4 regions of the Pseudoalteromonas sp. DL2-H2.2 genome follow, and region 1 is predicted to be linked to each of the others. Evidence: predicted binding sites of a transcription regulator. Region 1 holds the regulator's gene; each other region holds the start of a gene.
What was found. Region 1 encodes sigma-54, which starts transcription at its own class of promoters, with help from an activator protein. Its sites were predicted from a motif close to GTTGGCACGNNNNTNGNNT; they were not measured.
Positions count from the first base shown of each region.

Region 2: fliE (flagellar hook-basal body complex protein FliE) is a predicted target of sigma-54. The motif match lies at 5,329-5,347, and genes of this name have one in related genera.
Region 3: L1285_RS21615 (YggN family protein) is a predicted target of sigma-54. The motif match lies at 4,611-4,629, and genes of this name have one in related genera.
Region 4: L1285_RS19585 (diacylglycerol kinase family protein) is a predicted target of sigma-54. The motif match lies at 1,706-1,724, and genes of this name have one in related genera.

Region 1 is NZ_JAKGBD010000002.1:632,572-640,382, reverse strand. Features, by position in the region: gene mgtE (magnesium transporter) at 1-415, opposite strand, end outside; gene L1285_RS05550 (HPr family phosphocarrier protein) at 593-871, opposite strand; gene rapZ (RNase adapter RapZ) at 868-1,713, opposite strand; gene L1285_RS05540 (PTS sugar transporter subunit IIA) at 1,726-2,181, opposite strand; gene hpf (ribosome hibernation promoting factor) at 2,184-2,471, opposite strand; gene L1285_RS05530 (RNA polymerase factor sigma-54) at 2,497-4,005, opposite strand; gene lptB (LPS export ABC transporter ATP-binding protein) at 4,050-4,775, opposite strand; gene lptA (lipopolysaccharide transport periplasmic protein LptA) at 4,772-5,311, opposite strand; gene lptC (LPS export ABC transporter periplasmic protein LptC) at 5,301-5,855, opposite strand; gene kdsC (3-deoxy-manno-octulosonate-8-phosphatase KdsC) at 5,852-6,403, opposite strand; gene L1285_RS05505 (KpsF/GutQ family sugar-phosphate isomerase) at 6,404-7,375, opposite strand; gene L1285_RS05500 (calcium/sodium antiporter) at 7,385-7,811, opposite strand, start outside.
Region 2 is NZ_JAKGBD010000009.1:56,629-64,439, forward strand. Features, by position in the region: gene L1285_RS15575 (sigma-54 dependent transcriptional regulator) at 202-1,644, shown strand; gene L1285_RS15580 (DNA-3-methyladenine glycosylase I) at 1,881-2,501, opposite strand; gene L1285_RS15585 (sensor histidine kinase) at 2,685-3,797, shown strand; gene L1285_RS15590 (sigma-54-dependent transcriptional regulator) at 3,794-5,203, shown strand; gene fliE (flagellar hook-basal body complex protein FliE) at 5,386-5,727, shown strand; gene fliF (flagellar basal-body MS-ring/collar protein FliF) at 5,748-7,469, shown strand; gene fliG (flagellar motor switch protein FliG) at 7,462-7,811, shown strand, end outside.
Region 3 is NZ_JAKGBD010000019.1:51,645-59,455, forward strand. Features, by position in the region: gene L1285_RS21600 (S8 family serine peptidase) at 1-3,251, opposite strand, end outside; gene L1285_RS21605 (c-type cytochrome) at 3,617-4,066, shown strand; gene L1285_RS21610 (PA3496 family putative envelope integrity protein) at 4,169-4,351, opposite strand; gene L1285_RS21615 (YggN family protein) at 4,666-5,448, shown strand; gene L1285_RS21620 (aminotransferase-like domain-containing protein) at 5,497-6,945, opposite strand; gene L1285_RS21625 (DMT family transporter) at 7,054-7,811, shown strand, end outside.
Region 4 is NZ_JAKGBD010000014.1:78,068-85,878, forward strand. Features, by position in the region: gene L1285_RS19585 (diacylglycerol kinase family protein) at 1-1,483, opposite strand, end outside; gene L1285_RS19590 (tetratricopeptide repeat protein) at 1,745-2,734, opposite strand; gene L1285_RS19595 (DUF6326 family protein) at 2,809-3,264, opposite strand; gene L1285_RS23930 (helix-turn-helix domain-containing protein) at 3,464-4,648, shown strand; gene L1285_RS19605 (leucine-rich repeat domain-containing protein) at 4,854-7,811, shown strand, end outside.

The sequences.
Region 1 (7,811 bases):
CGGAGTGCTCAACATAAGACAACGCCTGTGTGGCCCGGGCTCGGTCTTGAGAGTCCATAGCGCCAATAACGTCCTGATAGACGGGGTCTGGCAGGCTCCTGAGGACCTCACCGAGGTCATCGTCGTCCATGTCCTCGGTTGCTGCCGCAATGAGCTCAGGCTCCATTTTGGCAATGATGCTGAGCCTGACGTCTTCCGACAGCTCCTCGAGCACGTCACCCTGTATGTCCGGATCAACCAGTTGCCACAACTGGGTTCTGACTTTATGTGGGGAGGACTCAAGCAGCAATGCCGTATCGCACGGCGGAATTTCGGCTAATGTGCGCCTGACTTGAACAAACTGACCACTGTTGAGGGCATTAGTAACTTGCTGTAAAAGCTCCAGTGTGTAGTCTTGTTCAAAAACTTCAGGCATAGGCGTCCCAGATTGGATAGTCGACAGTTAAGCTTGTCATGAGTGTATTGCGCACTGATTATAGGCGTATGATAATTATAGCTGTTTTAATATCAATTGGTATAACTAAAAAAGGGGAGATAGCAGCGAGAAAGTGGCAGTCTGACGCTGCCAGAACAGGGGTAAGTCGCGTGGTCGCTACTCGGATTCGTTGAATTTATCGGCTATCAGGCTGCCGATGGCATGCAAAGCACGTTTGGCATCTGGCCCCTCGCAGACGACCTTCACTTCTTTACCCTGACTGCTTTCAAGCAGTAGTAACGCCAGCACGCTGTCTCCCTCGGCCTCCTTGCTGCCCTGGAATAAGGTGATATTGGCGTCAAACTGGGCTGACAGCTCGGCCAGCACGCTGGCAGCACGGGCGTGCAGCCCCAGTTTATTTTGGATCAGAAAAGTATCTTCAAAGCGTTGTGTCATTTTTCTTGTTCGCGGTGATGGATTTTCACATTGCTATGAGTACGAGCAAAACGCTCACCCAAAGTCTGGGCAAGATAGACGGAGCGGTGTTGCCCGCCGGTACAGCCTATAGAGATAGTCAGATAGCTGCGATTATTGCGCTCCAGGTGTGGCAACCAGGTTTGCACAAAGGTTTGGATCTGCCAGGTAAACTTTTGCACCAGGCTGTGGCTGGCCAAGTAATCAATGACGGGTTTATCTAAACCTGTCAAAGGCTTAAGCTCTGGCTCCCAGTGTGGGTTAGGTAAAAAACGGGCGTCGAAGACGTAGTCCGCTTCTTTCGGAATACCATGTTTGAAGCCAAAAGATTCAAAGGTAATGATTAATTGTTTGTCTTTTTTACCGAGAATTTTTTCCCGGATCCGCTCCGCCAGCTGGTGGATGCTCATATCTGTGGTATCTATGGTGATATTGGCACGGCGGATAAGCGGATCAAGCAGCTCTTTTTCTTTCTTGATCGCTTTGTCCAGCGACAAATCGGCCAGCGACAGTGGATGCAGACGACGCGTTTCGGAAAAACGACGGATCAGAATTTGGTCTTCACTATCTAGGTAGAAAATATTGGGCTCGGCAAATCCAGGCAGGTATTCTAGAATATCGTCAAGCTCTTGCTGATCTTTTGGCAGGTTACGTACGTCAACGCTCACAGCAATTTTATCATAACTGTCTGATACGCTGCGTACTAATGCTGGTAGCAGGTTAACTGGGATATTATCTGCGCAGTAATAGCCCAGGTCTTCCAGTACGCGAAGGGCGACTGATTTACCCGAGCCGGAACGACCACTGACAATAATTAGCTGCACTGAAACTCTCCGTTAGTTGTCAAACTCTTCAATTATCGCAAATAACTCCTGATCATTGTGAGCTTGTCTGATTCGTTTACAAAACACCTTGTTTTTAAGTTTATCAGCGATTGTTGCCAAGGTCTGCAAATGTTGTTGATTTTCTCCCTCGGGTACGATGAGTGCCACAAAAATGTCGACGGGTTGATTGTCGATGGCGTCAAAGGCAATGCCTTGTTGGTTAACCAGCAGCATGGCGACCACTTTATCTATGCCAGGCAGGCGGCCATGTGGCAGCGCGATCCCTTTACCTATGCCGGTACTACCGAGTTTTTCACGGCTCAGTAAAGCGTCCAGGATATCATGGGCATTACTGTCAGGAAGCTGGCTGTGAGCCAGTTCACTGATGTACTCTAGAATGCGTTTTTTGCTATTAAAAAGGACCGCAGCTTTGCTGCAGTCCTGTGAAATCAATGAGCTTAGTTTCATGATTAGTGTCGAGTTAGCTTCTCTTTATGCTTGATCACCTGGCGATCAAGCTTGTCGATAAGTCCGTCTATTGCGGCATACATATCCCGGTGTTCGGTTGAGGCAAAGATTTCTCCCCCGTTCACATGTAGTGTGGCTTCTGCTTTTTGGATCAGCTTTTCGACATCTAGGATAACATGCACATTATTGATGTGATCAAAGTGCCTTTCTAGCTTCGCAAACTTGTTTGTTACATAGTCTCTTAACGAATCGGTGATTTCTACATGTCGACCAGTTAAATTTAGTTGCATAAGCATTTTCCTTCTGTAGTTACGTCTAAATCAGGCTTTTACGCTGATTCGACGGTGGGATAGCCAAAGACTCTCGGTATTTGGCAATTGTACGTCTAGCCACTTTGATCCCTTGATCTGCCAATACATCCGCTATTTTGCTGTCACTTAATGGCTTAGCTGTGTTTTCAGCGGCAATTAGCTTTTTGATCAATGCTCTGATTGCAGTCGAAGAGCATTCTCCTCCGTTTTCAGTGCTGACATGGCTTGAGAAGAAATACTTCAACTCATAGATACCGCGTGGCGTGTGCATATACTTTTGCGTAGTGACACGTGAAATCGTGGACTCATGCATGTCGACCATTTCGGCCACATCATTGAGTACCATCGGCTTCATTGCCTCGGGGCCATGTTCAAAGAATGCCTGTTGTTGCTGCACAATGCAATTAGTAACTTTTAATAAAGTTTCGTTACGACTTTCCAGGCTCTTGATGAACCATTTTGCCTCTTGCAGGTGCGAGCGAATAAACTGGCTATCGGTGCTCGACTTGACGGAGCGAGACATAGCGGCGTAGTGATCGTTCACTCTGATTTTTGGCATTGAGTCCGGGTTGAGCTCAACAACCCAGCGTCCTTTCACCTTTTTCACCGACACATCCGGGATCACATAGTCCGCTTCTTCTTGCACTATGCTGGCAGCAGGTTTCGGATTCAGGCTGTGGATCAGGGTCATTACTTCTTTCAGATCCGCTTCTTTGAGCTTGGTCTTTTTCATCAAAGTGCGATAATCGCGGCTAGCCAGCAAATCAATGTGTTCAGTCAGGATTTCTTTGGTTTGAGTGAGCCAGGGGGTGTTGCGATCAAACTGGTTGAGCTGGATACACAAGCATTCCTGCAAGCTGCGCGCAGCAATACCAACGGGATCGAATAATTGCACCCGTTTCAGTACGGCTTCAACTTCGTCCAGTTCTATGTGTTCGTCGTCATTGTCTTGATTCATGCTCTCGACAATGTCTTCACAGCTGATTGTCAGCAGGCCAGCATCATCAACGGCTTCCACTATCGCCAAAGCGATGGCTCTGTCAGTTGGGCTGAAAGGCGTGAGCTCTAGTTGCCACATCATATATTCTTGCAGCGTCTCAGTGGTTTTGCCCTGATAGATGGTTTCATCTTCTGGCATCGGGCCAGAGCTGCTTGCCGGGGCGGCACTGATGTACTCGTCCCAGGTGACGTCCATTGCCAGATCGTCACTGACTGTGTCTTTGTTTAATGCAGCATCGCTGTCTTGTTCGTAGTCACTGACAGCCGAGTCCTCAAAGCTGTCATTATCATTGGTTGTGTGTTGTTCTAACTCAGTATCCGATTTGGACTGAGTTTCATTGTCATGTGATTCAGACTCACCTTCTTCCACTTCCAACAAAGGGTTGCTATCAAGCGCTTCTTGGATTTCTTGTTGGAGATCTAGCGTACTCAACTGTAACAGGCGAATGGCCTGTTGCAGCTGTGGTGTCATTGTCAGTTGCTGCCCCATGCGCAGCTGTAGCGATTGCCTCATGTATCTCTAACAATCCTTTTTGTTATTTACTTCTAATCTTATAACTATAGCCTGAATTGCTCACCTAGGTAGACATCCCGCACGGTTTGATCGGCAAGAACATGCTCCGGGGTGCCTGCTGCTATGAGTTCACCATGTGACACTATATAAGCTTTCTCACAGACGTCCAGCGTTTCACGTACATTGTGGTCGGTGATCAGCACGCCTATGCCGCGGTTTTTTAAGTGTTCGATAATTTTCTTTATATCTAACACCGAAATGGGATCAACGCCAGCGAAAGGCTCATCCAATAAGATAAATTTTGGATCTGCCGCAAGGGCGCGTGCAATTTCTACCCGGCGACGTTCACCACCCGACAAAGCCATACCCTGGCTATCCCGAATATGTTGGATATTAAATTCATCTAACAACTCGTTGAGGATGACTTCTCGCTGCTCTTTATTGAGCTCCTTACGGGTTTCCAAGATGGCCATCAGGTTCTGATAGACGGTCAGTTTACGAAAAATAGAGGATTCTTGAGGCAGGTAACCAATGCCTAACCTTGCCCGACTGTGCATAGGCAGCAAGGTAATGTCTTGATCATCAATGTGAATGCTACCCTTATCACTGGGCACCAAGCCGACAATCATGTAAAAGGTGGTGGTTTTACCCGCGCCATTAGGGCCGAGCAGACCAACAATACTGCCTGCCTCAACGCTCAATTCAACGTTCTTAACGACTTGCCTGCCCTTGTAGCTTTTGGCCAGTGCCGTGGCGGTTAACTTACTCACGGATTACCCTTCTCTTGTGGTTGCTTGGTATTGTCTTTTTCGGGTAAAAGAATGGTTCTAACACGGTTTTGTTCCTGCTCACCACGTTGTGCGCTGATCAGCTTCTTTTCCATGTCGTACACAATGGTTTGGGCGCTGATCTTTTGTCCCGCCTGGCTGATTTCGGCACCGCCTTTAATCGTCAACATGCGGTTTGCAACGTCATAACGCACTTCTTTAGCAGTGGCTTTCAGTAGTGTGCCATCGGCCTGACGCTCCTGAAACACAGCTGGGCTGCCTGTGGCGACCAGCAGCTGTTTATTTTTCCCAAGCTCTTCGCGGCGATGCACTTCGAGGCGGTCGGCCAGAATCTTACGCTCGCCGTGAATGATTTCGACGTTTTCTTCGAACACGCCGATATTGGTTTGCAACTGGGCCAGCTGGGTGCCCGAACTGATAATGACCTGATCAGCGGGTGAGTTTTCTGCGTAAGCCGCAGGATGAAACGCACTTAATGTGCACAGTAAGATCAGGGAACAGGTTAATTTATTGCTCATAATAAATTGTTTCAGTATGGTTGATGAGTTCAATGATTTCAGTGTTGAGATCGGCCACCAGGCCTTTTCCTGAAATCGTTAAGTTGGGCCCGGTAATTTCCACCGGATGTTCAGAGCGCATATGTTTTTCGTTTATGTCGACCTGCACATGGTCGGCATTGATGTGCTTAATCATGGCATCAGCTGTCAGATTGGTGGCCTGTACCTGCCCTTCCAGGATCAACGTATTATTGCCATACAGAGTGGCTTCATTGGCCTTGAGCTGCCAGTTTTGCTGATCGTTATGCAGCGTAAAGATGGGCGCGGTAAAATGGCTGAAACCAAGCTCCTGATAAAGTTCCATTCTGTCAGCGGTAATTTGATAGCTGAGCTGACCATTTTCTGCATAATTGGTTTGTTTCAGGTCGATGGCAACGTAATCGGGTTTAGCCAGCACCTCTTCGGAGCGTTGGGTAACCTGACCTGATTGCGATAAATAGGGGTACCACAGCCACAGCATAGTGAGGCTGAATACAATCAGTAATAAGACGCGAAGCACGGTCATACGCTGCTGCCTTCATAACCCAGCGATTTGCCCTGGCACAGTAGCAGTAAATCAGTGAGTTCACGCACCGCACCATAGCCACCGGGCAACAGGGTTCTGTAGTCGGCAGCACGGATCACCATCGGATGTGCGTCTTGCACAGCAACAGACAGGCCCACTTTGAGCATGACTGGCAGGTCCGGTGCATCATCACCGATATAGGCAATTTCGTGATCGTCCAGTTGCAATGTGTCTTTCAACTCAGCGTAACCTTGCAACTTATCTTCCATCCCCTGATAGATATGTTTGACGTTGAGGCTAGTCATGCGCTGCTGAACAATCTGTGAATGACGGCCTGTGATCACGGCAACGTCAACGCCGCCATTGATCAGCGCTTTGATGCCAAAACCGTCTTTGGTATTAAATGCCTTTAGCTCTTCCCCTTGGTTACCCAGATAGATACGGCCATCGGAAAATACCCCATCGATGTCGCAGATCAGCAGTTTAATCGCTTGTGCTTTACGGACAATGGTGTCGTCTATGGGCTGGTAAAGATCGGAAAACAGCATTTATAAAACTCCTGCTCGCAGTAAATCCTGCATATTTAATGCGCCGATTGGGCAACCTTGTGCATCAATCACAATTAGGCCATTGATGCGTTTTTTCTCCATGATATGCAATGCTTCTGCGGCCAGCATATCTTGTGTCACTGTGGTGCAGTGCTTTGTCATAACAGACTCAATCGGGGTGCTGTGTAAGTCAAGTCGTTGTTCAATAATACGGCGTAAATCCCCATCTGTGAACAAGCCCTTGAGTTGCCCCTGGGCATCGACAATCGTGGTCATACCTAAGCCTTTGCCTGACATCTCAACCAGTGCGTCGGTAATGGTGCAGCCTTGTGTAACGACAGGAACGGCTTCTCCTGAATGCATCACGTCCGCCAGGGTTAGCAGCAGGCGTTTACCTAAGCTGCCACCGGGGTGTGACAGGGCAAAATCGTCCGCCGTAAAACCTCTGGCTTCGAGTAAAGCGACGGCCAGCGCGTCACCCATAACCAGCGTCGCTGTGGTGCTCGCTGTGGGCGCAAGGCCTAAAGGACAGGCTTCTTTGGACACTTTGATACACAGGTGGATATCTGCCAGCTTTGCCATATTCGACTCAGGGTTGCCCGTCATACTGATGATTTGTGCGCCAATGCGTTTAATCACCGGCACGATAGCCAATACTTCGTGGGTTTCACCTGAATTTGAGATAAGCAAGACCACGTCATCGGCGGTGATCATACCCAAATCACCGTGGCTTGCTTCACCCGGGTGAACAAAAAACGCAGGTGTGCCGGTACTGGCCAGTGTGGCTGCTATTTTGTTGCCAATGTGGCCGGACTTGCCCATCCCTATAACTATGATACGACCTCGGCATTGCAACATAAGTTCGCAGGCCGCGGTAAATTTTGTATCCACATACTGAGCAATTTCGGCAATGGCTTGTTGTTCTATTTCTAATACCTGCCTGGCAGAGCCGATAAAGTTGTGCGTGCTCATGCTGAATCCTTAAATAATGAAGTACATATAACCACAGAATGCGCCAAGGAGCAGTCCGCCTTCAACACGGTTGATCTGGCGACGGCCTTTCAGGCTGACACTCATCAGTACCAGCGCAGCGGTTGCGCCCAGCATGACATAGATGTCGCGGCTGGCGATGTTGCTGTCCAACGTTGCAGGATTGAGGATCCCGGCAATAGACAACACCGCCAAAATATTAAAGATGTTCGAACCAATAATATTGCCCAGCACAAGATCGTCTTCATTTTTAAGTACACCTGCCACACACGCAGCAAGCTCAGGCAAGCTGGTGCCGATAGCGATAATTGTCAGGCCGATGAGCAGATCACTCATGCCAAAATACTTTGCAATGTCTACTGCGGAATCGACCAGGTAGTCAGCACTGACCGGCAGCAGGACCATGCCGACGACTAGC
Region 2 (7,811 bases), on a different contig from region 1:
AGCGCGTGAACGCTCGTTCCTTATAAATGTACGCATGCCTCATTTTCTGCCATTTTAATCCTTAAGTATTGATTTAGCGCATGGGCTGTGGCGTTTTTTTGGCGTTGATGTCAAAAACTTGCCACTTAGGTATTGCATCCCCATGTCACTGACTTACAATCAATACTATTGATGTAAACGAAGAAGTGTGACCTTGCGGGCATGATTACGATCCTCGATAACAATAACAACAGAGCAACCGGACTGGCTGCGGCATTGAGTTTTGTCGGGCAGCCGGCACAGGTGATTGCAGAGCCGGAGTTTTCCTCCGATCTATTCAGCAATCTACAAGAGCCAGTGGTGATCCTGGGTGCTCTGTCACAGCACAATCATGAGGTGCTGATAAAGTCATTGCCTGCAGTGCCATTTTTGCTGATTGGGGAAACCTTAAGGCCGCTGCTTTCCCTCGCCAATGTGATTGGTCTTATCACAGAGCCGTTTAGTCAGGAAGTGACCATGCAGCTGCTGCACGATTGTCAGCAATATCTGCGTATGTTGCCGGGCAAGTCGACTCAGCTTAATGATGCTAAGTCGTTTGATGGCCTGGTAGGTGATACCAAAGCCGTTAAAGAAGTGCGCTTTTTAATCTCTCAGGTGGCAAAAACAGATGCCAATGTATTGATCCTTGGCGAATCAGGCACAGGTAAAGAGGTGGTTGCACGCAATGTACACTTGCTATCCAACCGCAATTCAGGCCCATTTGTACCGGTTAACTGTGGTGCGATCCCCGGTGAGCTGCTCGAAAGCGAGTTGTTTGGTCACGAGAAAGGCGCATTTACCGGCGCAATCTCGGCGCGTAAAGGACGCTTTGAGCTGGCGCAAGGCGGTACGCTGTTTCTCGACGAAATAGGCGATATGCCGTTGCAGATGCAGGTTAAGTTGCTACGTGTTTTACAAGAGCGCAGCTACGAGCGCGTTGGCGGCACTAAGCCCATTCAGGCAGATGTCAGGGTGATTGCAGCCACACACCGTAACCTGGAAATCATGATCGAGGAGGGCAAGTTCCGTGAGGATTTGTTCTACCGCCTTAATGTATTTCCCATCGAAAACCCTTCGCTGCGCGAACGTGCAGATGATATTCCGCTTTTGCTCAAAGAGTTACTGCGCCGTGTTGCAGAGCAGGGCGGCAGTTCAGTCAAATTCACCGATCGTGCCATTGACAGCCTCAAGGCACATGGCTGGCCCGGTAACATTCGTGAACTGGCAAACCTGGTAGAACGCATGGCCATTATGTTCCCGGAAAAAGTGGTGGATGTCACAGACTTACCGGGTAAGTATCGTTATATCGATGTCGAGGCTTACGAACCTGAATATCCGGAAGAACTGCTTGAAAAAGATGTCTTTAACGAGCTGTTCAGTGATGGATTCAGTGATTTTGAAGATGAAGAAGAATCACTTGAACAGGCTAGCACCGAGCCAGGTCTTGGGCTACTGCCAGATGAAGGGATAGAGCTGAAAGAGTATCTCGCAGACATGGAAATTAGCCTGATCACCCAGGCACTTGAGCGTTATGATTATGTGGTTGCCAGAGCGGCAGAGATTCTGGGTGTACGCCGCACCACGCTGGTTGAAAAAATGAAAAAATACAACCTAAACCGCGACTAGCCATGATAGTAGGAAATAGAAGAACGGCGCTTTGATAGCGCCGTTTTTTATGGTTACAGAAAAGCTGCCTCTGTGTATCTTATTTTTGATTATACCAATTTGCTTAGTTAAGTGTTCTATTTTGAGGCGAGAAAATATGTTCGATAACTAGGCAAAAATTTTGCTATTTAGTTGTTCTAAATAAGAAGTTTTTAACACAGTTAGCGTCATATTTGCTCCTTCAAATTGAACAGGTATTAAGTGAAATTGGTATTACTCAACTGCGCTTTAATATCCAACTGCTGATACATCTCTAAAATCGGCGCTTTACAAAAGCAGTCGTCGTGATGGTCATTGACCATGCCACAGGCCTGCATGTGGGCGTAGACTGTGGTGGGTCCCAGGAATTTAAAACCCCGTTTTTTCAGATCTTTTGCGAATTGCGTACTGATCTCTGTCGTGGCCTGATAATCCTGCGGGCTATGGATAGTATTCACGATTGGCTCAAAGTTAACAAACTGCCACTGGTAGTAAGCAAAACTACCAAATTCTTGTTGTATCTCAATAAACCGCTTGGCGTTATTGATTGTTGCCTGGATTTTTAGTTTGTTACGAATGATCCCAGTGTTATCCATCAGTTTAATGACGTCGTCTTCTGTCATCGCCGCGACTTTATGCAGGTCAAATTGATGAAACGCTGCCCGGTAGTTGTCGCGTTTTTTCAAAATGGTGTACCAGCTCAGACCTGCCTGTGCCGATTCCAGCGTGATAAACTCGAACAGCTTAGCGTCTTCCAGTACGGGTTTTCCCCATTCCTCATCGTGATAGGCGACATAATCAGGCTTACTTAAATCGACCCAGTGACAGCGTGTGGTCATGATATTGTCCTTAATGGTGATGTTAGGTTGAGTTCAGTTTAGCGGATAATGAATGGCTGTACAAATAAACAGTGTCAAACTTTTGAAGGGTAATAACATATTATAATTTACTGAATTTATTGGCAATTAAAGTTGGCACATCAATTGCTTTATCACAGTATCTAAGTTTATGAGAGCAACATCATGGCATTAGCAAAAGTGATCAATCCACAATTTGTGCCAACCACTCAGTATAACCCTTGCTTGTTGCAAGAGGCGTACATGGGCGAGCTGAGCGATCTGCGCCAGCAGGCCAGCTGGTTGAGCCACCTGGTCGATACCATGCCAGCCGGTGTGGTGGTACTGGATGGTCAGGGCATGATAGCCAAGGCCAATCAGATAGCCATTGACATGCTGGGCGAGCCTCTGGAAGGAGAGAAGTGGTTCAGCATTATCCAGCGTTCTTTCTGTCCACAGCAAGATGATGGCCATGAAGTGTCTCTCAAAGACGGACGCCTGATCAAACTCGATATTACCGCTCTGACCCCGGAGCCCGGACAGCTGATCCTGATGACCGACTTAACGGAAACAAGACGCCTGCAAGCGCGTGTTGCCCATATGCAGCGCCTCAGCGCGCTGGGTAAAATGGTCGCCTCATTGGCGCATCAGGTGCGTACGCCTTTGTCTGCGGCCATGTTATATGGTGCAAATTTGGGCAGCAGCAAGCTTCCCGCACAGTCACGAGACAAATTTCACACTAAGCTGATGTCGCGCCTTAAAGACCTTGAAAACCAGGTCAATGATATGCTGTTGTTTGCTAAAAGTGGCGAGCAACAGGTGATTGAGCGCGTTTCAATGCAACAGCTTCTGAGCGAGGTCAAAGCCGGAGCAGATGCTATGGTTTCACTGCACAAGGCAGAGTTATCCGTGGTTTTGCCCGAGCCGGATATTGAAATTCTGGGCAATAAAACGGCGCTGGCCAGTGCCATCCAGAACCTGATCCACAACAGTGTGCAGCATATTGGCGGAGGTGCCAGAATAGAGATCTGTGCCAAACGTGAGGCTGGCACAGATACTGTTCGTATCAGCGTGTCTGACAACGGCCCGGGGGTTGACCTGAGCCAGGCAAGCAAATTATTTGAACCCTTTTACACGACTAAATCACAGGGCACGGGCCTGGGCTTAGCCGTTGTAAATTCCGTCGCCCATTCTCACAAAGGTCGGGTAGACGTCAAGAACAATGAAAGCGGAGGCGCATGTTTTAGCATGTTACTGCCTATTTCCAGCGAACATTCATCATTACAGGAGGCCGTATGAGCAACAAGATTCTGGTTGTAGAAGACGATGCCGGGTTGCGCGAAGCACTGATTGACACCCTTGAAATGTCTGGGTTTGAGTGCGTCGAGGCAGATAGTGCTGAGCAGGCAGTCATATTGCTAAAAGAGCAGACCTTTTCACTGCTGGTCAGTGATGTACAAATGGGTGCCATGAGTGGTTTGGATCTGCTTAGAACGGTGAAACTGAATTATCCTGAGCTGCCTGTGCTGATGATGACCGCCTATGCCACTATAGATGACGCGGTTGAAGCGATGCGACTCGGGGCAATTGATTACATGGCTAAACCCTTTGCGCCCGAAGTATTGCTCAATATGGTCAGCCGTTATATGCCTGAAAAAGAGAAAGAAACGGATGGCCCTGTCGTGGCAGACAGCAAAAGTCTTGAGTTGCTTGAACTGGCAAAAAAAGTGGCTCGCTCTGATGCCAGTGTCATGGTGTTGGGCCCCAGCGGTTCAGGCAAAGAGGTACTTGCTCGTTATATCCACGACCGTTCAGAGCGCGCCGAACAGCCATTTGTGGCCATTAACTGTGCGGCGATCCCCGAGAATATGCTCGAAGCCACGCTGTTTGGTTATGAGAAGGGCGCTTTTACGGGCGCGATTGCAGCGTGTCCTGGTAAGTTTGAGCAAGCGCAAAAAGGCACCATTTTATTGGATGAAATCACTGAGATGGACCTGGGCCTGCAAGCAAAACTACTGCGGGTACTGCAAGAAAGAGAGGTAGAGCGTCTGGGTGGCCGTAAAACCATTGAGCTGGATGTACGGGTGCTGGCAACCAGTAACCGCGACCTTAAAGAGGCGGTGAAGGATGGCGTATTCCGTGAAGATCTATATTACCGCCTCAATGTGTTTCCTTTGACCTGGCTGCCACTGGCAGAGCGCAGTGGTGATGTAGTACCACTGGCACAGCATCTGTTACAGCGCCATTGTGACAAAGCCGGAAAATTGACACCCTCGTTATCACAGTGTGCCAAAGACAAGCTGCTCAGTCATGCCTGGCCTGGCAATGTCAGAGAACTAGACAATGTGGTTCAGAGAGCGCTGATCCTGCAGCAGGGAACACACATTACTGCTGATGATATTTTTATCGAGAATTTTGCGCCTGCTGTTAGCGCACACGTGCAGCACAGCACTGAACAAACGGCTGTATTCTCTGCCCCTGAAGCCGAACCCGTCAGTCAGGCCGACATCAATATGGCTGAGGACGCTGAAGGCTTGAACTATAAAGAAGAGTTGCAGGACAAAGAGCATCAGATCATTCTGGATACGCTGAGCCGTTGCAACGGTAAGCGCAAAGATGTCGCCGAATTGCTGGGGATCAGTCCAAGAACACTTAGATATAAGCTGGCCAGAATGCGCGATTTAGGGTTACCCGTGCCGGCCTGACTTGCAAACCATATCATCCGGGCAATCACTGCCCGGATTTCTCTGTTTTCTTTGTCGAAACTTGTCACTGTCAAAAATTCGACCCACCTAATTTCTTTTAAGTTATTGAATTTTAGTGCGTTTATTTTGGCACGCTTTGTGCTTTATTAGAGTTATGTATAACTCACAAAGTGAGCCAGACCATGAAAATTCAATCTACCGGACTTTATCAGGAAATGCAGGCTATGGCCTCAGAGGCTGGCCGTGTCAGACCTCAGGACCCAAATAAGCTACCTGTTCAGGCAACGGCTGCAACGTCAAGCGCCCAGTTTGGTGACTTACTCAGTGATGCACTCAATACCGTTGCCGGATTACAGCGCGATGCCAAAGAAAAGGTCACTGCGGTTGAAATGGGTGATCGCAGTGTGTCTCTGGCAGAAGCTATGATTGCCAAAAACAAATCATCGGTGGCGTTTGATGCCACAATGCAGGTCAGAAATAAGCTGATTGAAGCTTATAAAGACATTATGAGCATGCCGGTTTAAACAGAGCTTAGTGGAGAGTAATCGTGGCTAACAATCAATCAACCGATCTGGCACTTGCTGATGGACAAACCGTTCCCGGTGCAGGTGGCGATGCAGATACGCAACAAGAGCAAAAATCTGGCTACTTTAGTGCTTTGAGCGGTGTTGATATGCTCCGCCAGATTACTTTGGTGATAGCGTTGGCCATCTGTCTGGCAATCGCGATTTTTATCATTATCTGGGCCCGTCAGCCCGATATGCGCCCGCTGGGCCAATATCCAACCGAAGAGCTGGTTCAGACGCTGGACTTTCTGGATGCCCAAAAAATCGAATATGACCTGGATGGTAACACCATCATGGTCGCCGAATCTGATTATCAGGATATCAAGCTGAGAATGGCCCGAGACGGGTTCAGTCAGGCGCCCAGCAGTGGTACTGATATTCTGATGCAGGACATGGGCTTTGGCGTAAGTCAGCGTCTGGAGCGTGAGCGTCTTAAGCACAGTCGTGAGCAACAACTGGCCCGCACCATAGAAGAACTGCAAGATATTAATCGTGCCAAAGTATTGCTGGCTATTCCTAAAGAAAACGTCTTTGCACGCCGCGAAAAACAGCCCTCAGCCACAGTGGTTGTTACCTTAAAACGCGGTCGTACACTGGACAGTGAAGAAGTGGACTCCATTGTTGATATCGTCGCGTCTGCTGTGCAGGGCTTGACCCCAGCCCGCGTCACGGTGACGGATCAGAATGGTCGCTTACTTAATTCCGGTTCTCAGGATTCGCTGGCTGCGCGCTCTCGCAAAGAATATGAAATCGAGCGTAAGCGCGAGCAGGAATACCTGGAAAAAATCGACAGCATCATGATCCCTGTGGTTGGGCTCGGTAAGTACACCGCGCAGGTTGACCTGACGATGGACTTCAGTGCGGTAGAAGAAACCCAGAAACGTTTTAATCCGGACTTACCTGCGGTGCGCAGTGAAACCACCTTTGAAGAGAATAATGTGGGTGGTCTGGCTGTGGGTATCCCTGGCGCGCTAACAAACCAGCCGCCGGTGAACTCCAATATTCCGGAAGTGGCAGGCCAGGGTAATGGCACGGGCACTACGCCGTCACGTATCCATAAAGAAGCCACACGTAACTATGAGCTGGATACCACCATTTCACATAAGCGTCAGCAAACCGGCGTGATCCGTCGCATCAGTGTCTCGGTCGCAGTGGATTATATGAACAAACCGGATGCCGAGGGCAATATGGTGATGACACCACGCTCTCAGGAAGAGCTGAACAACATTCGTCGCTTGCTTCAGGGCGGTGTCGGCTTCGACATGCAACGTGGTGATGCGCTGGAAGTAGTGACTGTGCCATTTGTTCGCGAAAACATCCTGGAAGAAGGCGACCTGCCGCTATGGGAGCAGGAATGGTTTATGAAAACCATCCGTCTGGTGATGGGCGCCCTGGTTATCATAGTGCTGATACTGGCTGTTGTCAGACCTATGCTGAAACGTCTGATTTACCCAGAAGATACGCTTGAAGAATACGATGAAGATGCACTAACCTCAGGGGTAGACCTTGGCGACAGTACTTTAGATATGCTAAACAATGACTTTGATGAATCAGCAGTTGGCTTCTCTTCCGATGGTACATTACAATTGCCAGACTTACATGGTGACGAAGACTTGCTTAAAGCGGTTCGTGCACTGGTTGCCAATGAGCCAGAGCTGTCTTCTCAAGTAGTTAAAGCATGGTTAACTGAAGATGAGTGATGAAGAACAAAAACAACTGCCGCCGGCATTTGATGTAGACAAACTGGATGGGGTCGATAAGGCCGCCATCCTGCTACTGAGCCTGACGGAAGAAGATGCTGCCCAGATATTGAAGCATCTGGAACCCAAGCAGGTGCAAAAAGTGGGTATGGCGATGGCGGCACTCGATGACTTATCGCAGGCCAAAATCAGTGCGGTGCACAACCTGTTTATCGAGCAGATCCAAAGCTTCAGTACCATCGGCTTCCAGTCAGAGGACTTCATTAAGAAGGCACTGACTGCGGCACTGGGTGAAGACAAAGCAGCCAGCCTGATCGACCAGATTGTGATGGGCTCAGGTGC
Region 3 (7,811 bases), on a different contig from region 1:
AGGTTTTCAGAGCTTACCAGTGAGATAACGCCCTTATTGTCAATCGCGAAGCTGTCTGCGTGCATGCCTTCTATACGGTAACCCATAATTGGGAACGCAGGAGACTCAGCACCGAAGGTAACCGTTGCAACAGGCATTGGCTCAGCGTTTTCGCTTACGCTCAAGTCACCGTCAACAACCAGTTCAGGTAGTGCTGGTACGTCCAAGTCACCTGGAACAACTGCCATGACGTTTGTGCTTGTAGTGGATGTGAACGCAAATGGCATATCGAACTCAACCATCGCTTTTTCACCTGGTGCCAACTCTCTTAGTGCTTGATCTTCACTGTCTTTCAGCGTGACCGTCGGGTTCATACCAAAGATAAAGCCACCACTTACTGAATCAGTCGGCTTATCCCAGATACCAACATCGTAGTTTTCCTGACCAACAAACGCCTGAACACCAATTGGCATGCCAACCGCGTCTGCATTCAGCCCCAGTGATTCAGTACACGCAGCAAATGTTACAGTGTCTTCACCAGACTCATGTAACATAGGCGTACCCCATTCCCACTGATCCTCGCCATCAACGATTGAGCCAATCAGTGTACGGCTACGACCACGCACCGCGGCATTGTCACCAACATCGTTCAGGTTCGTCATGAACTTATCAGCAATACCGTCGTTGTTAAGATCAAACTCCATACGGTAGCCAGCTTGACGCAGGTGGTTAAGTCCATCCTGTAACTGAATAGAGAAAGTTGTGAAAATGCCTGACTCACAGTTATCGCTCTGGAATGCTGCGGTTGTAACCGACTTGATGTCAAATTGACGGTTATCATCTTCACTGATTGCCACAACTTGCTCAGCCATACCCGAGATAGCCACAGCACCGGTGTTCTTAACCATCAGGTGAGACATTTCCTCGCCGGCTTCGATACCAAACTCAGCTTCCTCTGCTGCTTTTGGCAGTACATGGTAAACAACATGCAAATCATGGTCGCCATCTGTTGCCGCATCATCAAAGATTAAGGCACCGTCGTACTCAGCTAAATCCAGTGCTGCAACACCTTGTGCCAGTTCGTCATTGTCGAACGGGTTCATGATGCCAAACTCAGGCAGCTTGCTTGGATCTATGGTCATATCAACGTCAATCAGGATTGTCTGATTTGCTGGTACAACTACTGTCTGCGGGTGCTCAAACATCACTGCGCCAGAGTCCACATCGTTCTGATAGCGGTGCTCCATACGCAAGTTATAAGTGCGCTCTTCATTTGAGAAGTTACGTAACACGACAGACTTAGTATAGGTTTTAGTCTCTGCAAGACGTTTAGCACCAAACGACAGAGCCGCTTGCTTAGTATCAAACTCTGGCAGATCTACCCAGGCAGCCACAGGCGACGCAATCGCTTTTTCAACATCAACCAGACCCGCACCGATGCGGCTGATTGGCGCCAGTGGTGACTCAGGGTCAACATTCAATGAATCTACATGGATATCCAGGTTGGCAGTGTTCATCAGCATTGCTTTGATTTCAAAGGCATCCAGCTCAGGACGACCTTCTTTCATCAGTGCCACAGCACCTGCCACCATTGGGCTCGCCATAGAAGTACCTGACTTTCTGTGCAGCTGATCACCGCTACCTGGAAGCGCCGCCAGAATATCTGAACCTGGTGCCGCAATTTCAGGCTTCAACAAACCGTCCATTGAAGGACCACGTGAAGAGAAGTCAGACACGCCGCCGGTCTGAGATTTCAAAGTACCAGAGATGCTATAGGTTGCCGCACCATCACGCAGTTGGTTTTTAAGCGCTGTACCCGCTGCAAAGTTAATACCCACAGACGGGATAGTCACTGCCGCATCGCTACCACCCATAGGTGCTGGTGTACCATCGTCATTGTTGTTCGCAATCAGAACCAGCGCTGCACCACGCTCCTGAGCATTAAGTACTTTCTCTGTGAAAGCACAGGCACCACGGTCAATCAGAACCGCTTTACCTGTAAAGTCCATGTCAGCAAACGGGTTTGCTCCGCCATCCAGGTCACAGCCATTTTGGTTTTCGCTTGGGTAAACCAGCTCTGCATCGTCTTGGGTAAAGGCAAAAGCGGTTTGCGGGCCAAAGCTCGCAGGCTGGATCACAGTTTCTGAACCGGCCATTGTGCCTTCACCAAACAGGCTCTCAAGCGTAGGGTGAGTCAAAGACGCAACTGAAATTGCATTAGGTGTTGTACTTGGGCCACCAACACGGAACGGAATATCGTCGTCATTACCGGCCGCAATGATCATATTGGTACCTAACTCAACCGCGCGCTGGATAAGGTATTGTGTGCCGTCGCCTGTGTACGTGCTACCAAATTCGCCACCCAGTGACATATTCATCAGGTCAACACGGTCGCTGATGTCGCCATCACCATTGGGGTCCATTGCCGCCTCAAGTGCGTTGATCTGCGCAGCCCAGGTACAACCCTGATCACCACACACAGAATACACATACAATTCAACATCTGGTGCGATACCCGTTACATCATGTGATACGTGGGTACCGTGGTCAGAAAGTCCATCCGCTTCCGGGCGAAACTTAGGGTCATCCTCAATCGGGTCAGCGTCGTTACGCACAAAGTCGTAACCCCCTTTTACCTGGCCTTGTGGCCAAGCTACAGTTGTCGGGTCGGCAGCTTCCGCTTCATAAGCCTCGACTGTACCGGCGGCTTCGTTAAATACTTTGTGTGTGTAATCAATACCAGTATCCAAGACTGCGACTTTGACATCTTTACCGGTAACATTCAGGTTTTGTTTTACGGCATCAGCACCGATGTAACCTGAGCTCTCTTCAACAAACAGTCGCGAATTTCGAAGTGGTAAAATACGCTCTACAGAAGCATCATTACGCAGTTTATCAAGGGTGCTGTCGGATGCCTCAACGATCAGCGTAGAAGCCAGCACTTTGGTTGAACCCAATACTTTAGCACTCGGCTCAAGCTTTTGAATTTGTTCTCTTAAATTAAACTGTGCGGCCTGTACGGTGGCATATGTATGCTTTGCTGCGGCTCTGCTGTACGTACCTTTAGACATCAGGTCAACCGCTGTAGACTGCTTCAGAACAACTAGATATGCTCCTGCTCTTTCCTGTTGCGGGTTGCTGAGTGCTTCAGCTTTTACCTGTAAAGAAGCGGGTGCTGTTGGAAGCTGCGTCGCAGCCGTCGCTGACGCTGCCATTAATGCACCTGAGACCGCTGTTGCTACCGCGGTGGCTTTAAATGAATACTTGGCCATAGTTTCCCCTAGGACTTGTTGTGTAAAAGATGTTTCTTTTAGTTTTAGAGAGTAGATTCGTCCATCAATATAGTGTGACTTCACTGTTAATTACAATATTAAACACACAAAGAAGTTACAAAGTTTTCAATCAAATCACAACAACAGACACAAGCCTATGTTTATTAAGAAGTTTGAGACTGTAAACAAACGTAAACCAACACGCCATCATGTTGTCACATTGATGAAGTTGTAAAGCAGTAAGAACAAAAAACATACAAATTGAACATCAATCTTAGTCCAGAACACCCAACTCGTCTAAGAGACTTGCAATATCTTCTGTAAAGGCATAGAAAAGGAGCTGTTTTTTAATTTAAGGGGTCAAAATGAGAATCACGTTACTATTAACAAGTTTGCTAAGCGGACTCGCTCTGAATGTACAAGCAAGTTCAATATTCGAAAAACCAGAAGACGCCATCGAGTACCGTAAAGCCGCGTTTCAGCTGATCCGTTATCAGATTGGCGATATGGGCGATATGCTCAAAGGCAAGGTACCGTTTGATGCAGAGCGCTTTAAGCAGCGCGCAAACAATGCAGCCCAGCTGTCTGCAATGCCTTGGGAAGCCTTCCCGGCAGGATCTGATAAAGGCGCAACAGACGCTTTACCAGCAATCTGGTCTGACAGAGCGACGTTTGATAAGAAAGCACAAGCTTTCGCTGACTATGCGCAAAAATTGTCGGTAGCAGCACAATCAGGTGACAAAAAGGTCATTGGCGCAGCATTCAAAGATTGGGCAAAAGGCTGTAAAGATTGCCACAACTCATTCAAAGACTAAGCTTATAAGATAAGTAAGGCAGCTGGCGCTGCCTTAGTCTTTAATTCTGTATCTCGGCACACTAGGGCATGTCGAGTTGGCCTGACTGGCCAGTTTACCCGCTCAATCGTCTAAAAAATCTAGGTCGTCCTCTCCAAGATTACGTTTCAGCCGTTTCTGCTCCAGATAGTCATCCAGACGGCGCTTCACCCGCTTCTTTTGCTGTGCCTGTAATTCTTTGTCTAACGACCCGAAGTCGTCTTCATAATCATCATCTGACGGATCATAGGAAAATGTTTTACCCACGATGAGCTCCAAAACTTAATTGTGCTAAATAGTCCAGCAGTACACGCTGTGCTGACACTGCTTAAGTTAGTATTTAGCGCTAAATGCGGGCGCTGAAAAGCAAGACTTTTTTATCTATACGATAAATATTTTTTATTGCCAAAATCGTCAATATACAAACTGGTTAAAAGCACTACTTTTTGGTCATATCACAAACTAACAAGCACGCCAGCAAAGCGACCAAAACAATCAAAAGCCATGTTTATCAATAACATAATAATCTGGCACTGTTTTTGTTACTTCCTCTGTGTCATCAACAGCCCAAGGAACATAGCATGAAAACAATTTTACTCGCTTCAACGCTGGTTTTATCTAGCCAGGCGATAGCCCATACCGATACACATTTTTCTGTCAGTACTGATGAGTGCGCCGTAGATTTTAAAAACGATGTACAAATTACGCCCGACCAGGTGTATATCAAAAATGGCAATGGTCAGCCTGTGATGATAGACGCGCAGGGTTATCTGTATATCGCAGATCAACCCGTTAATCTCAGCCAGGATGAGCGCCTGGCCATGCAAACGTATGCCGACACCCTCAGGGCCGAACTGCCCAAAGTAGCCAGCATTGCATTGCAGGGCGTCGAGTTGGCCGGAGTCGCGATTGGGGAAGTCGCCTCTGCCTTCAATTTGCATAGCTTTGATACCTTGACTGGGCTGATTGACGAGCTGCACTCAGAAATTGAAGGCGCGTTTTATCAACAAGGTACCTTTGTAATGGGTGAGCAAACCTTCAATGAGTTTGGTGAACAATTTGAGCACCAGTTTGAAGAAAAAATAGAACAAGCGATAGAAGGTGCCATGATGGAGTCAATTGGCAGCCTGTTGGTTGCCATTGGATCTGAAATGGTGAACTCCGGCGGCGACATGGACAGCTTCGAGCAGCGCATGGAAAATCTCGGCAGTGAGCTGGAGCAACGCGTCGAAGGCCAGGCAAAAGCTCTGGAGCAACAGGCCAACGCGTTATGTGGCCGATTTGAATCAATTGCAGCACAAGAGGCACAACTGAGTGCGATGATCCCTCAGCTAGCAGGCTATCAATTGTTTAACTATCGCTAAATCAAGGTTTTCCCTGTACAGTCAGCCACACCGATATACGAGTTTCACTTACTGCGGTTGTGGCTGCTTTTTCGCCTGCTGCACAAGCGCGCCAAGGGTGCGCACATAGCCCTCCATTTCTGCGCTCCAGGGCAGACCATAACTGATCCGCACGCAACTGCGATAGCGCTCATAGGCGCTGAATATGGCGCCCGGCGCCACGCTGATCCCGGCGCGCAGTGCCAACTGAAAAAACAGCCCGCCATCGTAAGCTCCGCCCAGGTCCAGCCACAACACACACCCCCCTTTTGGGTCACTGACACGCACATGTTCGGGAAAATACTTTTGCACAGCCAGGCGCATTTTCTGTTTATTATCGTAAAGGCGCTTGCGTAATTGCCGTAAATGGCGCTGAAACTCACCACTGGCCATAAAATCTGCCAACGCCCATTGATTCATCATCGGCGCCGAGCAGCTCAGCGCGCGTTTAAAACGCTTAGCCCGCGCGCTGTAAGGCCCTGCCAGCATCCAGCCAACCCGGTAACCCGGTGCCACAGTTTTAGAAAACGACGAGCAGGTCAGCACCTCGCCGGGTGTTGCAAAGCACTGCGCCGGTCTTATTCGCTGCTCACCAAAATATAAATCGCCATACACATCATCTTCAATGAGTACCACGTCATGTGCGCGCAGTAATTTCAGCAACTGCTGCATACGAGATTCGGGCATCTGACTGCCCAGCGGGTTATTGATACTGGTCGAAAACAGACACGCTTTGATAGGATGACGCGACAACGCAGCACTGAGATCGTCAAGCCACAGTCCGTCGTCCGGACATACGGGGATTTCTATCGCTTTCAGACCCAGGTTTTCTACCAGCTCGACAATGCCAAAGTAGCAAGGTGATTCTATCGCCACGATGTCACCGGGCTGAGTCACACACTGCAACGCAATGGCGATCGCCTCCTGGGCACCATTGGTGATGATCAAATCATCGCTGTTCACCGTTAGTCCCAGCGCCAGATAATATTGCACTATCTGCGCTTTGAGCATTGTTAGGCCATCGATAGCACCATAATCCAGCATCCGCTCCTGAGCCTGACGCATTGCCTGGCGCATGCTTTTGGCCAGCGCCTGTTGCGGACTGGCTGCTGCGACCGGGTTGGCGAGCCCCAGCGGTGCCACGTCTGGCAGGTGGATCCCCTCATATACTTGCTCAATGAGCTGCTGTTTATTCACCATCACAGGTTTGGCAGGTAATTTACTGCGCCTGGGAGTGGCTGTGTCATGACCACTTTGCAAAAAGTAGCCGGACTTTTCACGGGCAACCACCAGGCCAGTCATCTCAAGCTGCTGGTAGGCCTGTTGCACCGTAGGAATACTTACACGCAGCCGGCTTGCCATGGCTCTGAGCGACGGCAACTTATCCCCTGGCAGCAGCAACTCCTGCTCAACCATCTCTTTGACCACGGTGATGACTTGCTGATAGAGGTAATCGGGCTTAAAAGTAGAATGATCCATCGCGATCCCTATCTGTATAGGTTTAAAAACACATTTTTTGTATCTGGCATATACAGAATATATCGCTAAACTGGCCACGCTGACTAGTCCTTCCTGTGAGTTGAAAGAATGAACAATGCTTTTCTGTATACGATCACTGTCCTGATCTGGGGCTCCACCTGGCTGGCAATTGAATTCCAGCTGGGCACGGTAGACGAAGTGGTCTCTTTGTTTTACCGCTTCGCGATTTCTGCCGCCTGTATGTGGTGTTATGTGCTGATCAAACGACCACCGATGCGCTATTCGCTCACTGATCACGGCTTTTTTATGTTGCTGGCGCTGGGCAACTTTGGCTTAAACTATCTCTTTCTCTACTGGGCGCAAGGCAGCCTGACGTCCGCGATGGCCTCAATTGCTTTCTCACTCTTGCTGGTCGCCAATATCGTCAATACCAGACTGTTTTTTGCCAAGCCCATTGCGGGCCGCATCTACATTGGTGCAGCACTGGGACTTGGAGGGATCGTTAGTTTATTCTGGCAGGATCTGCGCAGTGCCGACCTCAGCAGCGATGCTTTTATTGGTTTACTGCTGGCGCTGGCGGGTATGTTTATCGCTTCGCTCGGTAACATGGTCAGTGTTCGTAACTCCAATCGCCAGATTGGCGTATTACAGGGGAATGCCTGGGGCATGCTGTATAGTGCGCTGTTTTTAGGCGGTTATGTGGCGCTCAGCCCGCTGCAATTTAGCATTGAGGCCGACGCGCAATACTGGGGATCGCTGCTGTATTTGTCGGTGTTTGGTACTGTGATTGCGTTTGCCTGTTACTTCCACCTGCTCAAAAACATTGGCCCGGAAAAAGCCAGTTACCTGATCGTGCTGTTCCCTCT
Region 4 (7,811 bases), on a different contig from region 1:
GCGAAACGGCGCTTTCCTGAGCCGTTGTGCCAGAAATACCATGTGCAATGAGCTGTGCCACACTCAATGCACGCGATGTCGACTCCGGCTCATGACGTATCAGCGTCAGGTCCAGTAAGCCATCCTGATAATTCGGCTCACCCGCGCCCTGGGCCAGCACAGTGGTGACAGGGGCCGCGTTGGCCACCACCAGGCTGGCAATATCCAGGCTTTGCTGTGGTTCGTCATCCACACTGAGTGTCACGCGTTGCTTTTGACCATCAGAGACCGCATTAATAAAACCGCTGATGTAAGCCAGCTGACCACTGCGGTTTTTTTCACTGCGGTTGGCATGCTCAATCATCTGGGCTTCAAAGCCAAAGGCGGCAACCAGCAGGCCGGTTTCGCCGTTGCAGCGCATAGTATCTATGCGGATGTGGTGCTCGCTCAGCAGGGTATCACAAGCGCAATTAATGGGGTCGACCTTACTGCGTACGCCCAGCAGTACGTGCGCCAGTGCATTGGCAGTACCCAGTGGAATAAACCCCAATTTACACTCGCTGTTAACCAGTGCATGGGCTACGGCAGTCAATGTGCCATCGCCACCACAGGCAACCAGACGTTCTGTGTTTTGGCTCAGTTTGCTTGCCAGTGCCGCAACATCGGTGTCTTTTTCTGTAAAGTGCAACCGAGGAGTGTACTGGCTGCACAGCAAGCCAATCACCTGATTATCGTATTGATGCCACTTTCCCGAGCCCGAAACGGGATTGATGATCATCGGCAAGGCTGGGCTCGGAGTGTCGTGTACCTGCTGCATGAGGGCACTGAGACGGCGGTGCTGGTAACGGTTTAAGCGCGCCGTCTGACGTTTGCTGTTGATAAACTGCATGGCATCATCCACAGACAAAGATGGGTCTTTTGCCATCAGGTACGCTGCAACCACAAACACTGAGCGACCGCGTCCAAGCGCACAGTGGACCACCACCTTTTTGTTGAGCTGATGCATCACACTGAGCCAGCTCAATGCCTGCCTCAGCTGAGCTTCGCTGGGCGTTTGATGATCTAAAATGGGGATATTCTGATAATACAGACCCTGTTCTTCGGCAGACCAGTTTAGTCCGTCAAATTCTGCGGTCACATCTAAAATGGCTTCAACCTGTTTGGATTGCAGCATGGGAATGTCGCTTGGAAATAACCGACAAGCCAGAAACAGATTGTCTTGCAATTCCTGAACGGGCGGTACACTGTCCTGATATCGTTGCCAGGCGTTATAAAGCTGAGCCCCCATAAAATAGGGCATGAGTAAAACCTTGATATAAAAAGGTACTTGTCCTGTGGTCCGTTTTCGAAACAGCCCCGGTCTGTCCAGGGCGTAAGCCACATAGACACAGCCAACAGAAGCACTGAGCCAGATGGAAGGCAACAGAAACACGCTGTCCAGGCTAAGCATGGTTAGTAACAAAGTAAACAGCCAGAGAGCAAGATAGTAGTGCGCAGTGCTCATGGATACTCCTTAAGTGAGAGACTGATAGACACTATTCAATTTTCATTCCGCTTTGAGGGCCATGAAAACGGGGTATATTCATTTCAATGTAGGTGAGTTTTACAGAGTGTGTAAAATTTACCGACTCATATTGGTGCATAACAAACTTGCATCTCTGACATAAGATATGAATGAGTTGGAAGAAAGGCCACAGATAAATTATTTTGCCAGGCGATGAGCCACAAACAGGGAGCATGACAACCCCGTCTGTGGCAACAAGGATCAGGTTCTGGCTAGCTTTCTCAGCGCAGAGCGGGCTTTTTTCTGTAGCTGGTTACTCAGTGTTTCTGTCAGGACTTCGTTCAACAGTTGTTTTGCCATTGGGGTTTTGCTGCTGTCTATGGCTAACTCGGCCAGCCTGAATTTGACCTGGCTTTTGTCGGGTAAATCGTAGTAATAGGGCGCCTCTTCCAGATACTTGCGCAATGCCGCCTCACCTTCGCTGTGATACTTGCCTAATTCCTTGCTAAGCAGGCCAATGAGCACCAGTGCCTGATATCTGGCTTTTTCTTGCTGCCTGTGGATTGTTTTCAGGGTTGCAGCTTTGCGCAATTCAATCAAGGCTTGTTCGTTTTGGTCGCGTTCGCGATATACCTGTCCCAGGGTAAAAAAGAAGCGCGGATCAGTGGCAAAGCTCTGCTGGCCGATGGCAATTAAGCGTGCGAACTCTTCCTTTTCATCTGACATTCCAGCGAGGTGCAAGCGGGTCAGGAAGGCTTCAAAGGGCGCGGTTTTTTCTAACTCTTTAATATGTGCCAGAGCGGCCTGCTTATCGCCACCAAACAGGGCTGGGGCATTAATGTAAAACTTGATCAGCGCAGTGCGATACTCTGCATTATCCGGGGCCAGTTCCACGGCTTTGATAAACGAGGCTTTGAGCTTTTTAATATAACCGGAGACGCTGAAAATACTTGCCTGCTCAGCGATTTTTGCGACTACTTCAACATGGGCAAAATAGAGCTCGGGGTTGTTGGGGTGCTGAGCGAGTGCATTTTCTATGTGTTGCAGCGCAGCTTCGTCCTGATCTTTTTTTAGCGCAATGCGGGCCAGAAGCAACGGCTTTTGATAGTCAGTGGTGTGTTGTTGGTTCAAAAGCGTATGCGCCAGGCGCAGATCCCCTTTTTCGAATGCGGCAAGACTGCGCTCCATACTGGCAGAGGCTGTGGTGCTGCAAATAAGCAGTGCGAGGGCTGTTAAAGAGGCGTTTTTCATGTGTCTGTTTCCTTCTGAGTATTTTAGAGTCTGCGTGTTACTTTTATCCCTGAGTGCGTTGGGCGTGTTCTGAGCTAACTTATGGTGCTTCCCTGGGGCAGTGTGGCAGGCGCGCGCCATCGGACGCTTGTCCAGGCAATGGCCAACAATAAGCTAAGCTGAATGGCGGCCAGAAACAGATAAAACGGATCTGTTTCTACACCACCCAGTACAAACAGAAACGTCAACGGGACAGCGACAAGATTACAGACGCGGTTTGGCCAGTAGCCGAGAAATTGAGACAAGAGGATCATCATAATCGGCACTTCGATTAGCAAAGCCGAGACCAGCAGCAGTGGCTGAGATAACTTAACAGAGCCGGAATATCCACTCATCAGCGTGTCGATAACACCCGGTGTAATAAAGGCCGAGACAAAGGCCAGAATATCGGCATAAACCATATTCAGCATGACCAGCAGCCACAGTGTGGCAAGTTTGCGGCGAATATGGGCATCCTGTGGTGTGTCAGCGGTTGTCATTGAGATTGTCATACGTGGTTCCTTAAGTCATATTGGGTGTCCATGTCACGGTGTTTGCCCTGATGTATCCGGGCTGCACTCAGACTAGTCGCGCTGAATGAAGGTGTCGTCCTGGCGTAAAGGCTCGGACAGTTTTGTGACAAAGTGAAAATTAAAAGTAAACAAAACAAATAACTAGGAATGACTTTATTTCAAGTGTCAGGGGAGAGAAGTGGCTGAACCTATTGTGATGGTGCTCACGGCAATGTTGCTTGGGCAAGTGGTAATGAGTGTTCCGGTGTTGCTGATCAACCGTGCAACGCGTGCGTATCGATTGCCGCTGGCGTTGTTTCTCATTGCCTGTGGCGTACTGGCGCTCAATGCAATCGTGCCCGTTGCATTCCCCGACAGGTATCAGGCCTATACCGTGGTAGGGTTTCCCATGCTTTTTGTACTGTGTCCCGCGTTGCGCTTGTACATTGAGGGGCTGACAGCACAGACACACTGGACCCTGAGCAAAGCGACATTAAAGCAATTCGTTTTAATATGGCCTGCGCTGGGAGTATCTTGTTTGATGGCTTTATTACCGATGCAGCAGCACCAGGCACTATTTGTCACAGATGAGGTGCCAGGCGGTCTATACGTTGTAATACTGGCCGGTTCTATGCTGGTGCTGATGTGCTTGTGGTTGTTGGAGTGTGGGTTAACCCTGCTGATGATAACAAAGCGTCTGTTGGCTTTCAGAGCGGCACTAAAAGCACGTTATTCCAATCTTGACGATCCCAGAATATTTGCTGCCAAAAGGCTCGTTTTTATCGCGGTGTGTATCTGGGTGTTGGCACTGAGCTCAGCCTTCCTGTCCAGCTTGCTGGGGCACACCATACTAACGCTGGGCAGCGAAATGCTTATTGCTCTGATACTGATCTGGAGCCTCACTTTTTTTGCCATGCAGCAAACTTCGCCATTACTTGCGCCTGAAGCGGATTGTGCGCTGAGCAAGCAGAGGGCGCCGGGCACATCTTTAAGTGAAGGCTCAATCAGTAAATATCACAAATCAGCGCTGGATGAGTCCCAGTCTGCCCGGATAGTCAACAAAATCACGCACGCCATGCAAGATAACCAGCTCTATCTGGATGCCGATCTGACACTGCAAAAACTTTCGCAAGTAAGCGGTGTCTCTCCTAACTACCTGTCTCAGGTGTTAAACGAAACACTGCAAATGAACTTTTTTGATTTTGTAAATCACTGGCGCATTGAAGCCTCGAAATCACGCCTGCTGACCAGCCAAGACTCGGTGCTGCACATTGCACTTGAGGTTGGGTTTAACGCCCGCTCTTCATTTTATAAAGCATTTAAGAAAGAAACGGGCCTGACACCGGGGGAGTATAGATTGAGCCGGCAAACGGACAGAAAGTAATGATGAGTCACAGAGTTTGAGAGCAGGTTACTGGATGGTATGCAGGCTTAATGAGCTAAAAGGCAATTTTGTACAATTGAATGGGAAAATTCAATTATTAATATAATCATAATCTTATGTGCTCATCATCTTGATGTTGTTTCTTTAATGGGTATAATTGGTTGGATTTATTTTTCAATTATGTTGAAAGGATTTAGCTCAGCTCATGGAATCGTTCGGTTATTTTTCCCGTCTCTTGTTTACTATTCTGGCTTTGAATACGCTGGTGGCTTGTGGTGGTGGCAGTAGCACAAGCAATAGCAATAGCAATAGCAATAGCAATAGCAATAGTGAAGTTCAGAAGCCGACAGCAAAGCCAATGACAGTAAAGGTCACTGGTATTAGCGAAGTGTCAGCATTAACCTCACACACGTTAACCTCAAGTGTCGATAACCCCACAGGGGCAGTCACGTATCAATGGCATTACGAATCTGAGCTGGCGCTCGATGTATCTGAGTTGGGGCAGCCAAACTTGACCGTCACAAGTCAGGATATCGCAACCGGTGGCGATGCGGTGTTCACGCTCACCGTCACTGATGAGCAGGGCCGCACCGCGCAAGCCAGTCATACTATTATATTCAAAGCCGGCGAACCGGTGACTATCTCAGTCGTCGGCCCTGAACAAGTCACAGATTCGGACAAAGTGACATTTGAAGGCCGGACTGATGGTCCACAGGTGGTCAGTTACCGCTGGCAACATGATAGTGAGCTTGAGCTGGACCTCACAGGACAGGGAACGGCAACCTTGGCGGTGACACCCCCCGTGATATCGACTCCTTTGATTGTGACCTTTACCCTCACGGTGGAAGATGTGCATGGGCGTAGTTATCAGTCTGTACACGTTGTAACATTTGCTGCAAACAATCCAGGGCCACCAGACCCTGAGCCAAACAAAGCACCACTTGTTGAGATTAAAGGAACAGAGCTGGCCCGTGCGCAAGATGCCGTCGTACTGAAGGCAAATGCCAGCGATCCGGATGGAGAGATTAGCCAATATCAGTGGTCTACAGATAGTAGCCTTCCAGTGCTGTTATCAGATATTAACTCACCTGAGCTGAGCTTTACTGTTCCACTCATAAATGAATCACAGACTGTTACTTTCACACTTGTGGTCAGTGATGATCAGGGCCTGTCGGCTCAGGCTACCCATTTAGTTGAATTTCTTCCTCTACCCAATCGTCCCCCTGAAGTGACCTTGGTGTCTCCAGCTGAAGTAATGGAAAACCAAAATATTACTATCACCGCACAAGCGAATGATCCGGACGGTGAGATTAGCCATTATGAATGGGGCTACGAAGGTGATGTATCACTTAATATTGGCGACAATTCGGCCGCCGAGTTGGTACTCGGTCCAATAGATGTCAGACAGGATACCGAACTGAGTATATTTGTTATCGTGACAGATAACGATGGTGCAAAGAGCCGCAAAGAGACGAGTTTAACAGTGCGTGCCCTGCCTGAAGTGTCGATAGAGCTGGCCACACAGGCACTCTTAGAGAAGCAGCCTATTACCCTGAGTGCGCAACTTCATGACCCGCACAACCGGGTCGCCAGCTATACCTGGACACATAATGGTCAAGACTTGTTAAGTGTTAACGGGGAGTTCAGCGAGCAAATGATGCTGCAAAGTTCTGATATTCAAGAAGACTTACCTGTTACGGTAAGCCTTGCGGTCACGGACACACTGGGCAATCAGGTACAAACGCAGACAGAGCTGACAATACAGGCGATAAAGCATGTTTTGACCGTAGCAGGTGAGGTCTTTGCCAGAGAATATCCTGTTAGTAATACCAATGTGACCGCACAGGTCAGCGGCGTAGCAGAGGCTGTTGCAGTTGATGAGGTGGGGCGGTACACCCTGACATTAGAGCTGGACGAGTCGCAAGCGAATGCCATGATTGCGTTAACAGCACATCAAGAAAATAACCCCGTGCGCGCAGCGGCCTCTGTGTTGGGGGAAATACAACACCTGATTGCGCTTGGGGGCGAGGACGGGGTTCTGACAGCCGATGAATTATTTGCCGTCAATATTAACGCGGCAACGACCGCCGAGTTTGCGCTTCTGCATGACGACCACGGGTTGCCAACAACACAATTGCAACTGAGTGAAGCGCGCGCGAACCTGGATCCTGCACAAAAGCGTTCACTTACCGGGCTGTTTTATGACTTTAGTCGCGTGTCTGAACGACATTTAAGTTTGCCCGATGGCTATGAGGATCTTGTCGCGTTGGCAAAAAACCTGCGCGCCAGCAAACGTCAGTTACGTCAATACCAGCGTGAATACGGCGCAGCTGCCGACACAGTACGTCATCAGGTGGCGCAAAACTCGCACTTGTTTGAGCCTGCTACTGTGTTGCCCGAGGGCCGCTATTTACTGAGTGAACTGAACTATTTCAATGGCTTCGCTGCGTCGCTGACATTTAATGAGGACGGAACTGGTCTGTTGGAAGGCTCTGAACGCGTGTCTTTTAACTGGGCGCAGGTGGAGTCTGACATCCTGCTCACGCTCAGCCAACCACTTGGCATCTACCGTAACGGGGTTGCTGAGCAACCTGATTATTATACCGAACAATTGCGCCTGTCACTGAACAAAGACCCGGATGGCAACATTGCTGCAAGCGTGAGCATCCCAGACAGCCATCATGCCCCTTGGTACACCCGTTTGGTCTCTGTCGATGATTTATCGGCGTATTCAGCAAGTGATGTTCTTGCGCAATGGTTAATTAGCTTTGCAGAACCACAAAGCCAGGACCGCCATTATGATATCAATCTGTATGATGATGGCTCGGCACGTGTTAAGTCGGGTTTGACTTCTGACGTAACACACTGGCAGCTCATTGGTGCTCAGCTTGAGCTTAGCCTGGATGATGTACCTTATCGCCTATATCTACTGAGGGAATTCTCTTTAGGTTATCAGCTTCTGGTTGAGTACGACGCTGAACAGGGAAAAACAATCGTGCCTGGAGTGATGTTGCGTCAGCAACAAACCAGCTTCGACGAGCTCAACTACACCCGAACCTGGGAGCTACTGCACAGACAAGGTGAAAGCGAAATATTTCGTATTGATGAAGACAATGACTACCATTACCCCTGGCGTCGCCACGTCCGGGGCGACAAACAAGAT